3 regions of the Spirillospora sp. NPDC029432 genome follow, and region 1 is predicted to be linked to each of the others. Evidence: predicted binding sites of a transcription regulator. Region 1 holds the regulator's gene; each other region holds the start of a gene.
The links. The regulator LexA, encoded in region 1, represses DNA repair genes until DNA is damaged. The targets are predictions, from matches to a motif close to TCGAACANNTGTTCGA.
Positions count from the first base shown of each region.

Region 2: the regulator LexA is predicted to act here: its motif matches at 1,737-1,752, upstream of AB0881_RS29915 (SAV_6107 family HEPN domain-containing protein).
Region 3: the regulator LexA is predicted to act here: its motif matches at 1,309-1,324, upstream of AB0881_RS41335 (Rv2578c family radical SAM protein).

Region 1 is NZ_JBEZWH010000027.1:73,683-78,641, forward strand. It holds gene leuS (leucine--tRNA ligase) at 138-2,642, shown strand; gene lexA (transcriptional repressor LexA) at 2,968-3,669, opposite strand; gene AB0881_RS22090 (LysM peptidoglycan-binding domain-containing protein) at 3,867-4,385, shown strand; gene AB0881_RS22095 (MFS transporter) at 4,476-4,959, shown strand, end outside.
Region 2 is NZ_JBEZWH010000049.1:47,668-52,626, reverse strand. It holds gene AB0881_RS29930 (arsenate reductase family protein) at 16-375, opposite strand; gene AB0881_RS29925 (YbaK/EbsC family protein) at 372-845, opposite strand; gene AB0881_RS29920 (L,D-transpeptidase family protein) at 918-1,682, shown strand; gene AB0881_RS29915 (SAV_6107 family HEPN domain-containing protein) at 1,876-2,367, shown strand; gene AB0881_RS29910 (MFS transporter) at 3,056-4,456, shown strand; gene AB0881_RS29905 (histidine kinase) at 4,467-4,959, shown strand, end outside.
Region 3 is NZ_JBEZWH010000134.1:1,860-6,818, reverse strand. It holds gene AB0881_RS41335 (Rv2578c family radical SAM protein) at 1-1,277, opposite strand, end outside; gene AB0881_RS41330 (family 10 glycosylhydrolase) at 1,414-3,003, shown strand; gene AB0881_RS41325 (DUF3040 domain-containing protein) at 3,061-3,291, shown strand; gene AB0881_RS41320 (ATP-binding protein) at 3,743-4,303, shown strand; gene AB0881_RS41315 (WYL domain-containing protein) at 4,537-4,959, opposite strand, start outside.

The DNA of each region.
Region 1 (4,959 bases):
CGGCTGCTTCTCAGCCGGCCGCGCCGGCCCTAGGCAGGGCGGTGCGGCTACCCCTCGTCGCACGAGGGGTCCTTTCATGTCAGGGCATCGCCACGGGACCGCGCCCGTACCGAGACAGGACCAGTGGAGTAGCGACCGTGAGCAGCGACGACACCTTCCGCGAAGCACCGGCGGGAGGGGGCCCGGGTGACGGGTACGACCCCAGGGCCGTCCAGGACAAATGGCAGGCCCGGTGGGCGGAGCTCGACCCGTTCAAGGCCGCCGGCGGGGACGACCCCCGCGAGAGTCGCTACGCGCTCGACATGTTCCCCTACCCGTCCGGGGACCTCCACATGGGGCACGCGGAGGCGTTCGCCATCGGCGACGTCGTGGCGCGCTACTGGTTCCAGAAGGGCTACAACGTCCTGCACCCCATCGGGTGGGACTCCTTCGGCCTGCCCGCCGAGAACGCCGCGATCAAGCGCGACTCGCACCCGGCCGAGTGGACGTACGCCAACATCGACACGCAGGCGGCCTCGTTCCAGCGGTACGCGCCCTCGTTCGACTGGTCCCGGCGGCTGCACACCAGCGACCCCGAGTACTACAAGTGGACGCAGTGGCTGTTCCTGCGCTTCTACGAGCGCGGGCTGGCCTACCGCAAGGGCGGCCAGGTCAACTGGTGCCCCAACGACCAGACCGTGCTGGCCAACGAGCAGGTCGTCGGCGGCCACTGCGAGCGCTGCGGCGCGCTGGTCGAGCGACGGGTGCTCACCCAGTGGTACTTCAAGATCACCGAGTACGCCGACCGGCTGCTGGACGACATGGCCGCGCTGGAGGGCAAGTGGCCCGAGCGCGTCCTGCTCATGCAGCGCAACTGGATCGGCCGCTCCACCGGCGCCGACGTCGACTTCGTGATCGAGGGCCGGGACGAGCCGGTCACCGTCTACACCACGCGCCCCGACACCCTGTACGGCGCGACGTTCATGGTCGTCGCCGCCGACGCCCCGCTGGCCGACGAGGTCTGCGCGCCCGAGCAGCGCGCCGCGTTCGAGTCGTACCGCGCCGAGGTCTCCCGCGAGAGCGAGATCGAGCGGCTGTCCACCGAGCGCGAGAAGACCGGCGTGTTCCTGGGCCGGTACGCGGTCAACCCGGTCAACGGCGAGCGGATCCCCGTCTGGGCCTCCGACTACGTGCTGGCCGAGTACGGGCACGGCGCGATCATGGCGGTGCCGGCGCACGACCAGCGGGACCTGGACTTCGCGCTGAAGTTCGGGCTGCCCGTCCGCGTCGTCGTCGAGACCGGCGAGACCGACCCGGCCGCGAGCGGCGTGGCCACCGCCGGCGACGGCCGGATCGTCAACTCCGGCCCGATCGACGGGCTGGCCAAGGCCGACGCGATCGAGCGGATCACCGGGATCCTGGCCGGCAAGGGCCTGGGCAAGGCCGCCGTCAACTTCCGGCTGCGCGACTGGCTGGTCTCCCGGCAGCGCTTCTGGGGCTGCCCGATCCCGATCGTGCACTGCGACGCCTGCGGCGAGGTCCCCGTCCCGGACGACCAGCTGCCCGTCCGGCTGCCCGACGACATGCGCGGCTCCGACCTGGCCCCCAAGGGCACCTCGCCGCTGGCGTCCAACGCCGCCTGGGTGAACACCGAGTGCCCCAAGTGCGGCGGGGCCGCCAGGCGCGACACCGACACCATGGACACCTTCGTCGACTCGTCCTGGTACTACTTCCGCTACTGCTCGCCCGGCTACACCGAGGGCCCGTTCGACGTCGAGCAGGTCCGCCGCTGGATGCCCGTCGACCAGTACACCGGCGGTGTCGAGCACGCGATCCTGCACCTGCTGTACAGCCGGTTCTTCACCAAGGTCCTGTACGACATGGGCATGGTGGACTTCACCGAGCCGTTCACCCGGCTGCTCAACCAGGGCCAGGTCATCCTGAACGGCAAGGCGATGTCGAAGTCGCTGGGCAACATGGTCGACCTGGGCGCCCAGATCGACGAGTTCGGCGTCGACGTCGTCCGGCTGGCGATGCTGTTCTCCGGCCCGCCCGAGGACGACATCGACTGGGCCGACGTGTCGCCGCACGGCATGTCCAAGTTCCTGAGCCGCGTCCACCGGATCGCCACCGAGGTCACCGCCCCGGTGGGCACCGACCCGGCCACCGGCTCGACCGACCTGCGGCGCGCCACCCACCACGCGATCGAGGAGGCCACCGGCCTGGTCGAGGTCCGCCGCTTCAACGTGGCGATCTCGCGGATCATGGAGCTGGTGAACGCCACCCGCAAGGCCATCGACGGCGGCGCGGGCCCCGCCGACCCGGCCGTCCGGGAGGCCGCCGAGGCGATCACGGTGATGCTGTCGCTGTTCGCGCCGTACACCGCCGACGAGACGTGGGAGATCCTGGGCCACGAGGCCCCGGTCGCCACCGCCGGCTGGCCCGCGGCCGATCCGGCGCTGCTGGTCCAGGAGTCGGTGACCTGCGTCGTCCAGGTCGCCGGCAAGGTCCGCGACCGGCTGGAGGTCTCGCCCGGCATCGACCCGGCGGACCTGGAGCGGCAGGCCCTGGAGTCCGCCAAGATCAAGGAAGCGCTGGCCGGCCGCGGCATCCGCAAGGTCATCGTCCGCGCGCCCAAGATCGTCAACATCGTCCCCGCCTGACGGGGACGGCGCACCAGGTCGTACCAGGTCATACCAGGTTCGCTCGGGCGGCACCGGACCCGTTCCGGTGCCGCCGGAGCGGCCCTGACGGGGACTCGCGGGTCAGGGTCCCCGAGAGCTCGAAGAGGCGCTGGGGAGCGCCGAGGCAGCCGAGGAAACGGTCACGGCACCGCCGCGGGGGCGGCGGGCCCGGGCCGGAGGACACGAAGACACGACCGCCCGGGGACGCGGCTTACGCCGCGTTCCCGGGCGGTCACGACAGATCACATACAGCAGGCGGGGGCAGTCCGACGCGGGGGTCAGATGCGGGAGTCACATGGAAGTGTCACATCTTGCGCAGGACCGCTACGACGCGACCGAGGACGGAGGCCTCGTCGCCCGGGATCGGCTCGTAGGCGGGGTTCTGCGGCATCAGCCAGATGTGCCCGTCGCGGCGCTTGAAGGTCTTCACCGTCGCCTCGCCGTCGATCATGGCGGCGACGATGTCGCCCTGCTCGGCGACCGGCTGCTGCCGGACCACGACCCAGTCGCCGTCGGCGATGGCGGCCTCGATCATCGAGTCACCGGTCACCTTCAGCAGGAAGTGGGTGCCCTCGCCGACCAGCTGCTTGGGCAGCGTGAAGACGTCCTCGACGGCCTCCTCGGCCAGGATCGGGCCACCGGCGGCGATGCGGCCGACCAGGGGGACGTAGGCGGGCGCCGGGCGGGTCGCGGTCTCGGCGGCCGTGCCGGGGGCCTCGAACGCCTCATCGTCGGTGCGGACCGGGGTGGTGCCGGGGACCCGGACCTCGACGGCGCGGGGGCGGTTGGGGTCGCGCCGGAGGTAGCCCTTGCGCTGCAGGGCGCGCAGCTGGTGCGAGACGCTGGAGGTGCTGGTCAGGCCGACCGCCTCGCCGATCTCGCGCATCGACGGCGGGTAGCCGCGGCGCTGGACCGAGTCGCGGATGACTTCCAGCACCATGCGCTGCCGCTGGGTGAGACCGCTCTCGTCCCCAGGGCCGTCGGGCAGCTCCCGGACCTTGCTCATCGCTCGTCGCCTCCCCGGCGCTGGATCCGTCACTCCTTGTCATGGCACGTTATCGCGTCCGCACCCGATGATCAAACAATTGTTCGAAGAATGTCCTCGCGTTTCGCCCCCGGATTGATGTACAACATCGTACAGGCGTTCGATCGAAAATGCATTCGAACGCGGGGGAGTGCACGGCTGACCGCAGGAGGGCCGAGATGGCGGGGTCGCCCGAGGGGACGCGCGACAGGACCGATGCCCCGATGACCGCCCCGAAGAGACCGGACGAAGTGGCGGAAAGGCTCACCGGCCACGCCGGCCACGCCGGCCACGCCGGCCACGCCGGCCACACTGGCCGCGCCGGGCGCGCCGGGCGCGTAGAGGGCGCCGGGCGTCCCGCCGGGCCGCCGCCGCTGCGGCTGACCAGGCGCGGCCGCGGCGTGCTGATCGGGACCGTGGCGACCGGGCTGCTGGTGACGTTCTGGCTCACCGCGGGGCTGGGCGCCAGCGCGGGCGACGGCACCGAGCGGCCCGCCCAGCGCATGTCCGACGAGGCCGACCGGGGCGACCGGGCCCGGACCGTGGTGGTCGAGCCCGGCGAGACGCTCTGGGAGATCGCCTCCCGGGACGACCCGGACGGCGACCCGCGGGTCACGGTGCGCCGCATCATCGACCTGAACGGGCTCGCCGGCACGTTCATCCAGCCGGGCCAGGAGCTGCGCATGCCGGCCCGCTAGATTTTTCGGCGCGGCGTGTAGAGAACGCCGCGCCGGCTCCGACCCCTTCGTGAACGGCGCCCGCAGGGGGCGCCAGGAGGAGGGGGCGCCATGGAGCCGCACACCCGCACAGACACCGCGCACGCCGCGCAGGCCAGGGCCGGCCGGCGCGAATGGGCGGGACTCGCCGTCCTCGTCCTGATCGCGCTGATGGTCTCGATCGATGTCTTCGTCCTGCTGCTGGCGCTGCCGCACCTGAGCGCGGACCTGGGCGCGACCGCCACCCAGCAGCTGTGGATCATGGACGTCTACGGCTTCCTGCTGTCCGGGTTCCTGATCACGATGGGCGGGCTGGGCGACCGGATCGGGCGCCGCCGGCTGCTGCTGATCGGGGCGGCCGCGTTCGGCACCGCCTCGGTGGTGGCCGCGTACGCGCCGACCCCCGAGCTGCTGATCGCGGCGCGGGCGCTGCTGGGCGTGGCCGGGGCCACCCTGGCGCCCTCGACGCTGTCGCTGATCGGCACGATGTTCCGCGACCCGCGGCAGCGGTCGCTGGCGATCGGCGTGTGGCTGGTCGGCGTCATGGGCGGCGCCG
Region 2 (4,959 bases), on a different contig from region 1:
AGGATCACACCCGCGTCACGCGCTGTCGAGGGCCTCGCGGACCGACTCCGGGTCGCGCGCCACGACCGCGGCGCCGTTCCCGCCGAGCACGATCGGCCGCTGGATGAGCGACGGGTTGGCCACCATGATCTCGATCCACCGCGCCCGGTCGCGCTCCAGGTCCTTCAGGCCGAGCTCCTTGGCGACCGGCTCGTTCAGCCGCGCCACGTCCCACGGCTCGGCGCCGATCCGCTCCAGCACCGCGGCGAACTCCTCGGCCGTCGGCGGCTCGTCCAGGTAGCGGCGCTCCACGTACTCCACGCCCGCCTCGTCCAGCGCCGCCTTCGCCGCCCGGCTCTTGGAACAGCGCGGGTTGTGCCACAGTTCGGTGCTCATTCGTCCATCCCCACGTCCGCGGACTCGCCGCCGGTGATCCGGAGCAGTTCATCGTACGAGGTCGGGAACACCGTGTGCGGGATCCCGCCGGCCGCCCAGACCTGGTCGTACTTCGCCAGCCACTCGTCCACCAGCGTCCGCACCGGCGCCGGATGCCCGACCGGCGCGACGCCGCCGATCGCCTGCCCGGTCGCCTCCCGGACGAACTCCGGCCTCGCCCGCTTCACCTTCGCCGCGCCGACCAGCGCGGCGACCTTGGCCGTGTCGACCCGGTGCGCGCCGCTCGTCAGCACCAGCAGCGGCGCCCCGTCCGCGTCGAAGATCAGGCTGTTGGCGATGGCCCCCACCTCGCAGCCGACCTGCTCGGCGGCGGCCTTCGCGGTGGGCACCGGCTCGGGCAGCTCCACGACCTCCCCGGCCGCGCCCGACTCCCGCAGCGCGCGGGCGACACGTTCGACGTTGGGATGCATGGCGACCACTCTAAAGTGTCGGAATCCTCCCCGCGGGCACGCGCGTCCAAAGGGGATGACGCGAGGAGCCACATGAGCATGAAGCGCGGCATTGCACTGCTCACCGGCGGAGCCCTGTTGCTCGCGGGCTGCGCGGACGACAAGCCGGCCGCCGAGCAGGCGAACACCCCCACCGCCTCCCCGACGACCACGACCCCCGCCCCCAAGCCGCCGCCCCGCACCCTCAAGGCCGGAGCCAAGGGAGCGGACGTCGAACGGCTGCAGAAACGCCTCAAGGACCTCGGCTACGACCCCGGCAAGGCCGACGGCAGGTACGGGATCTCCAGCCAGATGGCCGTGTGGGCGTTCAAGAAGGTCAACGGCCTCAAGGTCAACAGCACCGTCGGCGCGAAGACCTGGGCCGCCCTGGACGCGCCGCGCCCGCCGCGTCCCATGGCCAAGCGCCGCGAGGCCGACCGCGTCGACGTCGACCTGCGCCGCCAGTACCTCGTCGTCTACCGGGACGGCAGGCCCAGGCTGATCTCCCACATCTCCTCGGGCTCCGGCGAGTACTACTGCGCCAAGGACCGCGGCGCCACGGTCGCCCGCTGCCGCTACGCCACCACCGGCACCGGCGACTTCCTTACGGGCCGCCGCGCGTCCGGCTGGGAGGTCTCGCCCCTCGGCCGCCTCTACAACCCGATCTACTTCAACGGCGGCATCGCGTTCCACGGCGCCCTCGACGTCCCCCGGTACCCGGCCTCGCACGGCTGCGTCCGCCTCCCGATGCACATCGCCGAGTACTTCCCCGACCTGGTGAAGACCGGCGCGCCCGTCCATGTTCGACGCCCGAAGTGACACTCGTTCGAACACGTTGACGAATCGGCGTCAGGACGGTTTACTGTGAATGCGTCGAACTTATGTTCGAGGTGGTACGGGACTCGCGGACCGTGCCAGGGCGACGTCCCCGCCAGAGACGGCGGGACGGACGGCCGGGCGGAGTGAGGGGAAGCTCTCCGCCCGGCCGGCCCGAGCCCGGAAGGAGGCAGTCATGTCCGGAACGATGACCGCACACGGTCTCCACTCTTCTGCCCAGCGCATGCCGAGCCCCCGCCCGCGCGCGCTGCCGGCGCCGCGCCCGGCCCAGACCGCGGTCGGCCAGCTGCACGCCGCCCGCATGGGCCTGGCCGAGGCCGCCGAGGCCACCACGCCCGCGGTCCGCTACGTCTGCGCGCACCTGTCCGCGCTGCGCGCCGCCGCCGCGGTGCTGGCGTCCAAGGAGCCCCGCGACACCCACCACCGCGGCCGCCCCCGCAGCGTGTGGGTGCTGCTCCCCGAGGCCGAGCCGGCTCTGCGCGAATGGGCCGCCTTCTTCGCCGCCGGCGCCGACAAGCGCGCCGCCGCCGAGGCCGGCCTGCCCAGCGCCGTCACGTCCCGCGAGGCCGACGAGCTCCTCCACGACGCCGAGGTCTTCGTCACCCTCGTCGAGGACACCCTGGGCGTCCCCGGCCAGCCGACCCTGCCCATCCCCGAAGCCAGCTGACCGTGTTCATGTGAGACGCTGAGACGCCTTGGCGTCAGGCCTCGACGGCCTTCCTTCGGCGGCGCCTCGCGATCGTCGGCATCGCTCCGAACTCGCCTTGACGCCTGGCTTCGCGACCGGTTCCTCGCGGGCTCGGAACCGGCTTCGCGCGCGATCGCGGAGAGCGGGCCCGCCGTGAACACGTCCCACCGAGCGGCCGAGGCCCCTCCCCTTACGCCCCGGCCGCACCGCGCCGGGGCGCCGAGCCACCTCCCTTCCCCAGGCCCCGGCGCCCCGGCCCGCCCCGCCCCGAGTGCGCCCGCCAGATTCGCCCGCTGAGTCCTCCCGCCCGCGGCGTTCGCGCAGAACGCCCGTCTGGGGCCGGGCCGGGCCAGGGCGGGATCTCCGTTGTCCGGCCGGGCGGGCGCTCTCTGCCTCGCCTTGCGACGAGCCGACGGCGAATGCGTCCTCCGGGCTCCGGCCGCTGGGCCTCACCTTCGGCATCACCTCCTCCGGACGGGAAGGACGCTCGCGCGGCGGCCGAGTCCTCATGGCCTCGGCCGGGTTCTTTCTTCTGGCCGACCTCCGGCTGGTCGCCTCGCCGGCCGGTGCCGCCGGAGAGCCCGTTCCGGCGGTGTTGGTCAGTGGGACTGGGCGTTGGGGGAAATCGGCGGTATGAGAATGTTGGGGCCGGTGGCGAGGAGGGGCGTTGGCGGCGCGTGGCGGGCGGGGACTGGTGCCGCTGCTGGCCTTTCTCGGGGTCATGGCCTACTCGCTGGCGATGGGCGTGATGACGCCGGCGCTGCCGCTCCTGCAGCGGGGGCTGGACACCACGGCGGCCGGGGCCGCGTGGACGCTGACGGCCATGACGCTGTCGGCCGCGGTCTGCACGCCGGTGGCGGGGCGGCTGGGAGATCTGTACGGGCCGCGCCGGGTCCTTCTGGCCGTGCTGGTCGTCGCGGTGGCGGGGATGGTCCTGGCGGCGTCGGCCGGGTCGCTCGGGGTGATGCTGGCCGGCCGGGCGCTGAGCGGGGTCGGCGGAGGCGTCTTCCCGCTGGCGTACACGATCATCCGCGAGGTGTATCCGCCGGAGCGGACCGCGTCGGCGGTCGGGCTGATGTCGTCGATGCTCGGGCTGGGCGGCGCGGTGTCGTGGGTGCTGGCCGGGCCGGTCATCGACCATCTGGGCTGGCGGTGGCTGCTGTGGTTCCCGGTGGCGGGGCTGGTGCCGGGGATCGTGGCGGCGTGGTGGATCGTTCCAGCGACGCGGGGGACGCGGGACGCGCGCGTCGACTGGTGGGGCTCGCTCCTCTTCGCGGGATGGCTGGTCGCCCTGCTGACGGCGCTGACCCAGGGGATGGACTGGGGGTGGGGCTCCCCGGGTGTGCTGGCGCTGGTGGGCGGGGGCGTCCTCGTCTTCGCGGTGTGGCTGGTCGTGGAGCGGCGGGTCGCCGAGCCGCTGGTGGATCTGCGGGTGATGCGGACACGGGGGGTCTGGACGGCCAACGCGGGCTCGCTGCTCTCCGGGTACGCGCTGATGGCGGGCGGGCTGCTGTTCCCGCTGATGGTGCAGCTGCCCGAGGAGGACGGGTTCGGGTTCGGCGGTTCGGCGACGGACGCGGCCCTGCTGCAGCTGCCCGCGAGCGCGGCCATGGCCGTCGCCGGGATGACGGCGGGACTGCTCGACCGGCGGGTCGGTACGCGGGCGGTGCTGTTCGCCGGAGCGCTGCTGACGGCCGCAGGGTACGGGTTCGTCGCCCTCCAGCACGATCACATGTGGCAGCTGTACGCGGGCGGCGTCGCGCGCGGCGTGGGCCTGGGGCTGGCGTATGCGGCGGTGGCCAACCTGGTCGTGCATTCGGTGGAGCCGTCCCAGACGGGCGTGGCGACCGGCGTGAACACCCTCATCCGGAACGTGGGGAACTCGGTCGGGGCGCAGGCGAGCGCGGTCCTGGTCGCCGTGGTGGCGACGGCGGAGGGCGGGTACACGCTCGGGTTCGCGGTGAGCGCCGGGGCGATGGTCGCGGTGATGGGGCTGGCGCTGATCGCGCCGGGGCGGCGGCGCGGCGCGCGGCGGCGCCCGGTGGAACGGCACGCGTCCACCGTGTGATCCTGGGGCGATGCTCTTCCCCGCGGGTGTGACGGCGCTGGTCGTGGCGGCCACCGTGCCGGCGTGGCTGGGGACGCCGGGCCGCCCGCTGGCCGACTGGGCGCTGGTCCTCGCGGTGTGCGCGACGCTGTTCGTACGGCGCCGGCTGGTGGCCGCGTGCGCGGCCGCCCTCGTGGTGACCGTCGCCTACTACGTGCTCAGCCCGATCGACGGGCCGGTGCTGGTGGTGGTGATGCTGGGCCTGTACCGGGTCGCGGCCGAGGGGCGGCTGGTGGCGGCCGGGGTCCTGGGCGCGGCGACGGTGCTCGCGACGGCGCTGGGCACGCTGGCGGGCAACGAGGACGTCAACGCGGTCACCCTGTTCATGATGGCCGGCTGGGTGGTGGCGCTGGTCGCGCTGGGCGGCGTCCGGCACGGGCGGCGGGAGGCGCTGCGGGAGGCCGTGCTGCGGGCGGAGGAGGAGGCGCGGCTGCGGGCGGTCGAGGAGCGGCTGCGGATCGCGC
Region 3 (4,959 bases), on a different contig from region 1:
CACTCCAGTCCCGCACCGGTCAGCGCCGCGCACACCTCCAGCCGCCGCTCCGGCGCCGGCGTGCCCGGCTCCACCAGCCGCGCCAGGTCCCGGTCCAGGGACCCCACCGACACCGCCGTGCCCACCTCCGCGCGCTCGGCCGCCTCCGCCAGCAGCGGCACGTCCCGCAGGATCAGCGCGCCCTTGGTCAGGATCGAGAACGGGTTGCCCGCGTCCCGCAGCGCCCCGATGATCCCCGGCATCAGCCGGTAGCGGCCCTCGGCCCGCTGGTAGCAATCCACGTTGGTGCCCATCGCGATGTGCTCGCCCCGCCACCGCGGCGCCGCCAGCTCCCGCCGCAGCCGCTCGGCCGCGTTCACCTTCACCACGATCCGCGAGTCGAAGTCGGCGCCCGAATCCAGATCCAGGTACTCGTGCGTCTTGCGCGCGAAGCAGTTGTGCGACACCACCCCGCCCGCCACGAAGTCGCCCGTGCCGGTCGTGATGTCGAACATCTCCCGCTCGCACCCCAGCGCCTCGACCGACACCACCGCCACCGACGCCCACGCCTCCACCAGCGCCCCCGCCGCCGGAGCCGCCCCCGGGGCCGCCTCGCGTATCCCGGCCGCGACACCCTCACCCGCCGAATCGCCCGCGGGCAGCCCGGACGGCGCCACGGCGGGTGACATCGCCCACTCCCGCGGCCCGCGCCGCCCCGGCACCGGCGGCGCGCCCACCGCGACCAGCCGGTCCCCGGCCTCCAGCGCCGGCCGCGCCCGCCCGTGCGCGTCGTGACCGGCGGTGTAGCGCCAGCCGTCCACGCCCAGGAACCGGTGGTCGCCGCTGCACACCAGCTCGGTGCCGCCCGCCAGCGTGACCCGGTACGCGCGCCTGACCGTCCGCCAGTGGTCGAACACCTCCGTCACCACCCACCGCCGGCCCAGCCCCGTGCGCCGCGTCCCGTAGACGCGGTCGCCCGGCCGCAGGTCCCGGATCGGGCGCGTCCGGCCGCCGGCCAGCAGCACCGGCGTCGCGCCGTCCAGGCAGTACGAGCACGCGTGCGAGCAGCCCCGGTACGGGTTCACCGTCCACCGGAACGGCACCCGTGACGCCGCCGGCACCTTGTTGATCACCGACCGGGCGTGCACCTCGTAGAACGTCATCCCGCGGAACCCCGGCGTGTCGAACGTCCGCGCCACCGCGCCCCGCTCGATCAGCGGCAGCCCCGGCCCCGCGCCGCCGCCCGCACCCGCCGCGTTCCCCTCGTCCCCCGCCAGCCGCAGATGGTCCCAGCGCATGTGAAGATCCCCCTCCTCGACGCTCGCACAATAGAACTGGTGTTCGATGAAGTGCAAGCGAGCCGGGCCCGCGCCGCATGGCGACATCGCCGTTCCGTCCATGGCATCGCTACGGGTGCGTAACAATGGCTCGTCTATGGCCAGACGAACGGGGATCATCACCAGGACCGCCGCCGCGGCGCTCACCGCGGGGGCGCTGACAGCGTGCCTGCCCGCCAGCGGCACCGACGACGGGCCCGGGGCGGTACCGCCCGGCGCCAAGGCCGAATGCCCGGCCGTCAAGGCGCCCGGCGACTCCCGGCACCGCCAGCTGCGCGGCATGTGGATCGCCACCGTCGGCGGTATCGACTGGCCCAAGGGCAAGACCGAGAAGGGCCAGAAGGACGACTACCGGCGGCTCCTCGACACCGCCCAGGCGATGAACCTCAACGCCGTCTTCGTCCAGATCCGCCCGAACTCCGATGCCTTCTACCCCTCGCCGTACGAGCCGTGGTCGCAGTGGATCACCGGCACCCCCGGCAAGGACCCCGGCTACGACGTGCTCGGCTTCATGCTCAAGGAGGCCCACGCGCGCGGCCTGGAGTTCCACGCCTGGTTCAACCCGTACCGCATCAGCCGCCAGGCCGACCTCAACAAGCTCGCGCCCAACAGCCCCGCCCGCAAGCACCCCGACTGGGTCCGCAAGTACGGCAAGGGCCTGTGGTACGACCCGGGCCTGCCCCAGGTCCGCGAACTGGCCACCAACGCCGTCATGGACGTCGTCCGCAAGTACGACATCGACGCCGTCCACTTCGACGACTACTTCTACCCCTATCCCGAAGGCGGCGCCGAGTACCCCGACCAGGCCACCTACAAGACCTATGGCCAGGGCCTGAGCAAGGCCGACTGGCGCCGCCGCAACGTCGACACCCTCGTCCGCGACCTCTCCGGCGCCATCCACAAGGCCAAGCCGCACGTGCGGTTCGGCATCAGCCCGTTCGGCGTCTGGCGCAACACCAGGAACGACCGCGCCGGATCGCCCACCGACGGCGCCCTGCAGAGCTACGACGACCAGTACGCCGACACCCGCAAATGGATCAAGGAGGGGTGGATCGACTACGTCACCCCCCAGCTGTACTGGACCATCGGCGACCGGCCCGCCGACTACGCCAAGCTCGTCGACTGGTGGGCCCGCCAGGTCGAGGGCACCGACGTCGAGCTGACCATCGGCCAGGCCGCCTACCGCGTCGGCGAGAGCGGCCCCTGGAAGAAGGCCGGCGAGCTGTCGCGCCATCTCGACCTCAACAAGCGCCACCCCGCCGTCCGCGGCGACGTCTACTTCAGCGCCGCCAGCCTCGCCGGCAACAAGCTGCGCTTCGCCGAACGCCTGCGCAAGGACCACTACGGCCGCCCCGCCATCCCGCCCGTCGTCCGCGGCCGCGGCGGCAAGGCCCCCACGCCCGTCCAGGGCGTCCAGGCCAAGGCCGGCGACGACGGCGTCAAGATCCAGTGGCGGCCCGCCAAGGACGCCGACGCCTACGCCGTCTACCGCGTCGAGGGGCAGAAGCCCGCCTGCGCCCCCGTCGACCCCGCCACCCTCGTCGCCCACATCCGCGAAGGCGGCGGCATCCTCGACCGCGCCGCCAAGCGCGGCACCACCTACACCTACTACGTCACCGCGCTCGACCGGCTCCACCACGAGAGCGCCCCCGCACGCGGCGCGACCGTCGCCGCCGCCGGGGGATAATGATCATGGTGCCGGGGGAAGAACAAGGCACGTGAACGCCCCCCGGAGGTAAAGAGCATGGCGCTGTCGATGGAGGAGCGGCGGATCCTCGCGCAGATCGAGGTCCACCTCAGCGAGGACGACCCGCGGCTGGCCCATCGTTTCTCGAAACTCGGAAAAGCCGACAGGGCCGCCAGGACCGCCAGGCCACGGCGCCCCCGCCGGATCCGCGTCATCGCCGCCGTGGCGGTCGCCGTGATCGGCGTGCTCACCGCCGTCGCCGCGGCGGCCGTCACCGCCTTCTCCTAGCTCCTCCCGAGCGCCGCCGACGCTCGACCCCGCGAAGAGAACACCCGGAAACACGCCAGGCCCCGGCGAGATCGATGATCTCGCCGGGGCCTGAACGTCAAGGCCGGTGTGGTGGTCGCCTCACGGCGAAAGGCACAACGGGGCTCCTGCCCGGACCGTACGGCCCGTCGGTATTCCTCGAAGGCTAAGGGTAGAGCCCGGGGGACACATGCCACACCGACATCACCCACCATAACGGCATCCAAGGGGTGCTCATTCCACATCTAGCCGCCCGTCCCCGATCACCTGTCCCCGCGGTGAGGCCGGCCTGGACCCGTGCACCGCCGTCCCGGGCGTTGCGTCCACATTGGTGAAGGGTGCCCGCACGCGCCCGGACCGTCCGGGACGGGGAACATCTCCGGCGGCCGCGGCGACCGGCACGGATGGTCGCACGAGCTGAGGAGACGGGGCATTGACCGCGAGCCACGAACCACCACACCGCCGCACCGCCCGCTGGCGGCTGCCCCACGCCCCCGCCAGCGCCGCCGACGCCCGCGCCCTCACCGCACGCACCCTCACCGGCTGGAACGCCGGCACCCCCGAGGACCGCGACGACGTCGTCCTCATGGTCGACGAACTCGTCACCAACGCCGTCGTCCACGGCCGCGGCCCCGTCCGCCTCCGGCTGCGCCTGGACGGCACCCTGCTCACCGCCGAGGTCGCCGACGACGACCCCGCCGCCCCCACCCCGCCCGGCCGCGGCCCCGACCTCCTCGACTGGGCCGAGAACGGCCGCGGACTCCTCCTCGTCGGCTCCCTCGCCTCCGCCTTCGGCACCCGCCCCGAAGGCCCCGGCAAGACCGTCTGGTTCACCCGTCTCCTGCACCACCCCGCCCCGGCCAAGATCCCCGCACAGGCCGCCGCACAGACCGCGCCTCCCGGGCAGGCCTCCCCTCCCGGCCGTCCCGTCCCCGCACCCCACCACACCGCCGCCGCGCCTCCCGCCGACCCCGAGACCATCACCGCACCCTGACCCCTCCACGCGCGCGACCGGAACCAGGGCCGCACGCGGAGCGGTTCGAGCTGCCGCCGCTGACCCTCCGTGCGCGCCGCCAGCCGGGGGCGGCGGGATCGGCGGGCGGCAGGTCGGCCCATGCCGGGCTGGGGGCGCACGCCACGCCAGGCCACGCACGCCGCCTCCGCCAGCCGCTCGCCTCCGCCGGCCACTCGGGTCGGCCGGCGGGGACTACAGCGGCTGGCGGGCGGTCAGGTCTGCAAGGGGCAGCGGTCGGTCAGCCAGACCTCCTCCTCATCCTCCCCGCGCTCCTCGAGAACCGCCGGCACCGACGGCGGCTCATCGGTGAGGCGGTCCAGATGCCACTCGATGTGGGCCAGGGGGCTGCGCCACCCGCCTAGCAGATCGGCCAGCGGCCGCGGCGGGCCCGGCGCGCCCGACGGGCTCGGCTCCGGGAACGTGCCCTCCCACAGCGCGTCGTCGGACCCCGCGCACCAGTGCCCCGCCGCCTCCAGCACCTCCTGCAGGTCGCGGGCCAGCTCGCCCAGCGACCGCAGCGCCATCGCGTCCTGGATCATCCGCTCCCGCGTGTCATAGGGCAGATCCCCCTCGAACTCCGGCGGGAACTCCGGACGGCGCCCCGCGTAGACCCGCTCCTCGCCCGCCGCCTCACG